Regions from separate parts of the Janthinobacterium sp. Mn2066 genome, predicted to be linked through region 2. Evidence: predicted binding sites of a transcription regulator. Region 2 holds the regulator's gene; each other region holds the start of a gene.
The links. Region 2 encodes sigma-54, which starts transcription at its own class of promoters, with help from an activator protein. Its sites were predicted from a motif close to TGGCANGNAANCTGCTTT; they were not measured.
Positions count from the first base shown of each region.

Region 1: a site for sigma-54 is predicted at 1,385-1,402, ahead of adh (aldehyde dehydrogenase). Genes of this name have one in related genera too.
Region 3: a site for sigma-54 is predicted at 1,529-1,546, ahead of ACL9RI_RS20610 (TorF family putative porin). Genes of this name have one in related genera too.

Region 1 is NZ_JBMOUF010000023.1:7,658-9,929, reverse strand. Features, by position in the region: gene adh (aldehyde dehydrogenase) at 1-1,305, opposite strand, end outside; gene ACL9RI_RS27420 (TonB-dependent receptor family protein) at 1,660-2,272, shown strand, end outside.
Region 2 is NZ_JBMOUF010000006.1:183,290-185,561, reverse strand. Features, by position in the region: gene lptB (LPS export ABC transporter ATP-binding protein) at 1-693, shown strand, start outside; gene ACL9RI_RS13360 (RNA polymerase factor sigma-54) at 698-2,176, shown strand; gene hpf (ribosome hibernation-promoting factor, HPF/YfiA family) at 2,246-2,272, shown strand, end outside.
Region 3 is NZ_JBMOUF010000010.1:256,571-258,842, forward strand. Features, by position in the region: gene ACL9RI_RS20600 (ammonium transporter) at 1-313, opposite strand, end outside; gene ACL9RI_RS20605 (P-II family nitrogen regulator) at 325-663, opposite strand; gene ACL9RI_RS20610 (TorF family putative porin) at 675-1,448, opposite strand; gene ACL9RI_RS20615 (accessory factor UbiK family protein) at 1,729-1,977, shown strand; gene ACL9RI_RS20620 (winged helix-turn-helix transcriptional regulator) at 2,174-2,272, shown strand, end outside.

The sequences.
Region 1 (2,272 bases), on a different contig from region 2:
CCACAAGCCGGCGCCCAGGCCATATAAAGTGTCATTGGCAATCGCCAGTGCTTCGGCTTCATCCTTGAAAGTGGTCACGGAAACCACCGGTCCAAAGATTTCTTCCTGAAAGATGCGCATCTTGTTATTGCCTTTGAACACAGTCGGGCGCACGTAATAGCCTTTTTCCAGATCGCCCGTCTGCAGGTTGCGCTCGCCACCGGCCAGCACTTCGGCGCCTTCCTGACGGCCAATGTCGAGGTAGGACAGGATTTTTTCCAGCTGCTCCTGCGATGCCTGGGCGCCGATCATGGTGGAAGCGTCGAGTGGATTGCCCTGCTTGATGGCCGCCACGCGTTTCAGGGCGCGCTCGATGAATTTCTCGTAGATCGATTCCTGGATCAGCACGCGCGACGGGCAGGTACACACCTCGCCCTGGTTCAGCGCAAACATGGTGAAGCCTTCCAGGCACTTGTCGAAATACTCGTCGTCCGCATCCATCACGTCTTCGAAGAAGATGTTCGGCGACTTGCCGCCCAACTCCAGGGTGACGGGGATCAGGTTTTGCGCGGCATAGCCCATGATCAAGCGGCCCGTGCCTGTCTCGCCTGTAAAAGCGATCTTGGCGATGCGCTTGCTCGACGCCAGCGGCTTGCCCGCTTCCAGGCCAAAACCATTGATGATGTTCAACACGCCGGGCGGCAGCAAGTCACCGATCAGTTCGACCAGCACCATGATCGACGCCGGCGTCTGCTCGGCCGGTTTCAATACCACGCAATTGCCGGCAGCCAGCGCGGGCGCCAGTTTCCACACCGCCATCAAAATAGGGAAATTCCATGGAATGATCTGCCCCACTACACCGAGCGGCTCATGGAAGTGGTAGGCGTAAGTTTCCGCATCGATTTGCGCCACGGATCCTTCCTGCGCGCGGATGCAGCCGGCAAAGTAGCGGAAATGATCGATTGCCAGCGGAATGTCGGCATGCGTCGTTTCACGGATAGGCTTGCCGTTATCGATGGTTTCCGCGGTGGCGATCAGGCTCAGGTTTTGCTCGATACGATCGGCGATACGGTTCAGGATATTGGCACGCTCGGCTGGAGAAGTCTTGCCCCAGGCTTCCTTGGCGGCATGCGCGGCGTCCAGCGCCAGCTCCACATCTTCCGCCGTGGAGCGGGCAACCTCGCAAAAAGGCAAGCCCGTGATCGGGGTGACGTTCGGGAAGTATTCACCGTTGACTGGTGCAACAAATTTTCCGCCTATGTAATTGTCATAGCGTTGCTTGAAGGGATTGGCCACGCCCAGTTTGCTGATGTCTGCAAGATTCATGTCGTCCTCTATCTCATTGTTGGTGGTGATGCGTAATGTGACTGCCTGGTACTACCGCGTTGGGGAGTACCACCTCTCATTTGCAAATGCCGTGCCAACACTGGCCACACTACAAAATTAGCGGGTCCCGGCGTACTTGCAAGGCTTTATTGGCATGCCAGGTGGCCTGCAGGGCGCTACAGAATGGAACAAGGGGATGGAACAGGTGTTGCATTTTGGTACAGCACTTGTGACAATTCCGCCCTGCTCTCACCGGCGCCATCCTGCGTGGCGCACCGGGGGAGGCAGAGTCGGCATAATCAGTCTGACAAGCAGCAAGCTTCGTTAGCTCGTATCCCATTGGAGTATCTTTATATGCAACAACACTTCCGCCTGAACGCCATCGCCAGCCTGTTTTTTGCAGGCACCGCCACCGCCTTTGCCGCCGATGCCCCGGACGCCCAGGTACTGGACGTCGTGGTCGTCAGTGGCAGCCGTATCGAACACCCGAGCCGGGAAGTGCCCGCATCGATCGACGTGGTCGACAGCGCCCGCATCCAGGATGGCCAAATCCGCGTCAACGCCTCGGAAGCGCTGGCCGCCGTGCCCGGGCTGGTCGTGCAAAACCGCCAGAACTATGCGCAAGACCTGCAAATCTCCTCGCGTGGCTTCGGCGCCCGTTCCGCGTTTGGCGTACGGGGCGTGCGCCTGATCAGCGACGGCATCCCCGCCACCATGCCCGATGGCCAGGGCCAGGCCGCCACCTTTAATCTCGATACCGCCGAACGCATCGAAGTACTGCGCGGGCCATTTTCCGCCATCTACGGCAACCATTCGGGCGGCGTGATCCAGCTGTTTTCCAAGGATGGACAAAATCCACCATCCGTCGAACTGAATCTGACGGGCGGCAGCTACGGCACCAGCAAGGTGGATATCGGCGCGCAAGGCCAGGCAGGCGGCATCGGCTATGTGCTCGATGGCTCGCGCT
Region 2 (2,272 bases):
CGCCAGGTCGTGCATGATGTCTCGCTGCAAGTCGAATGCGGCGAAGTGGTCGGCTTGCTGGGCCCCAACGGCGCCGGCAAGACCACCTCGTTCTATATGATCGTCGGCCTGGTGCCGTCGGACGGCGGCACCATCGATATCAGCGGCGTGGACATTTCCAGCCTGCCGATTCATCGCCGCGCGCAGATGGGCTTGTCGTATCTGCCGCAGGAAGCGTCGGTGTTCCGCAAGCTGACGGTGGAAGACAATATCCGCGCCGTGCTGGAAATCCAGACCGTCGAAGGCCGTCCCTTGAAAAAGGCGGAAATCGAAGAACGCCTGAATACCTTGCTGGCCGACTTGCAGATTGAAAAGCTGCGCGAAAACCCGGCCCTGTCACTATCCGGTGGCGAGCGCCGCCGGGTGGAAATTGCCCGCGCGCTGGCCACCGATCCCCGCTTCGTGCTGCTCGACGAACCGTTTGCCGGCGTCGACCCGATCGCCGTGATCGAGATCCAGCGCATCGTGCGTTTCTTGAAGGAGCGCAATATCGGCGTGCTGATCACCGATCATAATGTGCGCGAAACGCTGGGTATTTGCGACCGCGCCTACATCATCAACCAGGGTTCGGTGCTGGCGTCGGGACGTCCCGATGACATCATCGCCAACGAGTCGGTACGCCGGGTCTATCTGGGCGAACACTTCCGTATGTGAGCCAATGAAACAATCATTGCAGCTGCGCACTTCGCAGCACTTGGCATTGACGCCGCAGTTGCAACAATCGATACGCCTGTTGCAACTGTCCACACTGGAATTGCACCAAGAGCTGGAACAACTGCTGACGGATAACCCGCTGCTTGAGCGTCTCGACGATCCGCTCGATCGTTCGCTGCGCCTGCTGTCCGACGGCGCCTTGAGCTCCACCGCCGCGCCGGCCGAAGCGCCGCCCCAGCCACCGAGCCAGGAAACACCGGCAGCGCCGGCCGAGGCCGATGGCTATGAGGGCGATGCGGGCGAAGCCACGGCGGCGCCGGACACGGGCGACAGTGACTGGAGCGAAGCGAGCCGGGGCAGGGCGCCCGAGGACGACGATGCGCGTCCGCAACTCGAAGCCCATCACTGCACCTTGCGCGAGCACCTGATGGAACAGATGCGCGTGACGGTGCTGGAATTGCGCGACCGCGCGCTGGTTGAGCTGATCATCGACGCGCTCGACGACAATGGCTACCTGGACGAGTCGCTCGACGATATCCTGGCGCGCCTGCCGGAAGAGCTCGACATCGACGCCGATGAGCTGCGCACGGCCCTGGTGCTGCTGCAAAGTTTCGATCCGCCGGGCGTGGGGGCGCGCAATGCCGCCGAATGCCTGGCCCTGCAAATCCGCCGCCTGCCAAATATTGCCCTGGTAACAAGACGCATGGCCTTGGCCATCGTCGAAAAACACCTGGCCTGGTTTGCCCAGCGCGACTTCAACAAACTGAAAAAAGCCCTCAATTGCGACGAGGAAGACTTGCGTGAAGCACAAGCAGTGATTCGCCAGTGCAACCCGCATCCGGGCGCCGTGTTTGCCTCCGACGTGTCTGATTATGTGGTGCCGGACGTGGTGGTCAAGCGCGGCCGCAATGGCTGGCAAGTGACTTTGAACAACGATGTCATGCCGCGCCTGCGGGTCAACGCCATGTATGCGAACCTGCTCAAGCAGGGCAAGGGCGAGGGCGCGATGGGCGTACAGTTGCAGGAAGCCAAGTGGCTGATCAAGAATATGCGCCAGCGTTTCGATACGATACTGCGCGTGGCGCAAGCGATAGTAGAACGACAAAAGAATTTTTTCTCGCACGGCGCCGTCGCCATGCGCCCCCTTGTGCTCCGCGAAATAGCTGATACACTGGGTTTACACGAGAGTACTATCTCGCGGGTAACAACCCAAAAGTACATGCTGACCCCGCATGGCATGTTTGAGTTGAAATATTTTTTTGGTAGCCATGTCGCCACCGAAGCGGGGGGCGAGGCATCGTCAACGGCGATACGGGCACTGATCGTGCAACTGACAGGAGCAGAAGACACAAAAAATCCTTTATCCGACAGTAAGATTGCGGACATGCTGGGGGAACAGGGCATGGTGATTGCGCGACGTACTGTTGCCAAATACCGGGAAGCGTTGAAAATTCCGCCAGTGAGCCTGCGTAAGTCTTTGTAGTTTTTTCGGTTCCTCTACGGGTCGGATACGATGGACTCCGCACGAACCTGATCATCTTTAGGAGTGTGTATGAATCTCACCATCAGCGGACATCAT
Region 3 (2,272 bases), on a different contig from region 2:
GCATGTTCTTGGAACGCACCAGGCCGCCATAGAACAGGGCCAGGCCGGGAATGGTCATCAAAATCACCAGCAAGGTGGACAACATCATGAAGCCGGTGTCGCCTTTATTCGGCACCGGTGCCGCTGCAGGGGTGGCAGCGGCAGGCGCCGGCGCAGCTGCGGCAGGTACCGCATCGGGCGCCGGCGTCACGGCAGGCGTAGCTACAGCCGCAGTCGTGGCGGCAGCCGGCGCATCGGCAAAACTGGGCGCGGCCACGCCAAAGGCAAACAGACAGGCTATCCCAGCAAGTACTTTTGTTATATTTTTATTCATTAAGATTCCCCTTAGAGCGCTTCGTTACCGGTCTCGCCGGTGCGGATGCGGATAACTTGTTCCAGGTTGTAGACGAAAATCTTGCCATCACCGATTTTACCGGTGCGCGCGGCGCCCTCGATCGCTTCGATGGCCTGGTCGACGATGGCGTCATCGACGGCAGCCTCGATTTTGGTTTTTGGCAAGAAATCGACCACATACTCGGCGCCGCGGTACAGTTCCGTGTGGCCTTTCTGGCGGCCAAAGCCTTTGACTTCAGTGACAGTTATCCCTTGCACATTGATAGCCGACAAGGCTTCACGTACTTCGTCCAGCTTGAACGGTTTGATGATCGCGGTAATCATTTTCATGGCGGTCTCGTTTAAAAGGTTTTGGAAACAGTGACTACTAGGCCGGTTTTGGCCAGATTCGTGCCGTTGGGCGCCAGCGAGGTGATATTGGCCTTGATAACCGCCAGCGATACGGTGGCAAAGCCCGGGAAATCCTTGCTCACGCCCAGCTTGTAGTCGTAATAACTGAGCGAGTCATTGTGTTTGACGTTTTGGTGTCCCACATGCAGGTTGAGCGTATAGTCGTCGTACATGGGCAAGTTCAGGCCCGCATCGAGATAGCCGCTGTGTTTGCTATCGGCCACGCCAAACAGATTCGTGGTCGCATGCGAATACTTGAGGTAGGCCGGGCCGTAACTGAGCTGGCCGTACAGTTCAAAGGTATTGGCATTCGTGCTCAGGCCATTCGAGGGGTAGTAGTAATACAAGCCACCGACATCGTAGCTGAACCCTGCGCCAAGGTCGCCGCGCTTGCCGCCATAGATGTCCCATTCCAGATTGTCATCACCACCACCATCCCTGATCCACTTGATACTCGACATCCACGTGCCCACATACAGTCCCGTGGGATTGTGCGTATAGTCGATGCCACCGCTGATGGCGGGATCCAGACGGCTTTGCGAAAGTCCGCGATAACGGTAATCGCTGGTCAGCGCCACGTTATAGCTCACCACATTATCAGGCACAGTGTCCGCTACGGCCGGTGCAGCGCTGGCCACCTCCTGCGCCATGGCGTTGCCGCACAGAATAGCCATGCCCGATGTCAACGCTGCTGCTAGAGTGATACTGTGAGACAGATTCTTCATGGCGATTTCCTTTTATTGAGCTTTTAAAGCGGTTGAGGTTTAAAATCTTGCCTGGAGATCACAGAGCGTTTATGAATTCTTTAGCAGAATACGTGCCAGCTACCTTGTCACCTTGATAGCTGTATTTATGCCCACACATAGCCTGCAAACAGCAGCAATGACGGACCTACCCTGTTAAAGATTTGAAAATTAGCCCAGCTGCGCACCAGATTAAGGCTGAAGTGCACCGCAATGGTGCGTTGCACCTGCCACACCCCGAAGAACACCTAAAGGACCCATCATGGACATGAATACTTTCTTTAATGATTTGCAAGGCAAGATCCACCAGGCCATCGAAAACTCGCCGGCCAAGGATATCGAGAAAAATGTGAAGTCGATGATGACCCAGGGCTTTGCCCGCCTGGATCTGGTCACGCGCGAGGAATTCGATATCCAGGCGCAAGTGCTGGCCAAGACCCGCGCCAAACTGGACGCACTGGAATTGCGTGTAGTGGAACTGGAAGCGCGCTTGAACGAACAACAGAAGTAAGCATTGCGCTTGCACTGTCTTGATGCGCTTCAGGCATCAAGATGGCGTAACGCTGCTGCTGCAGTGTCAGCCTTCGCTCTGGAGCCGCAGGATCGAAGTGGATGCGATTGCTGGCCACGAACTCCGGCCGTAATGCGGAATTCAGTTTAATGATAAAACTCTTATGCTATCCTACGGCAATTAGGTAGGGTCTGGCATGAAACGTAAAAGCCTTCAAGGAAATCTGTGTGCGATCGCCCGATCGCTCGATGCCATCGGCGACTGGTGGTCCTTGCTCATTATCCGCGACGCTGCC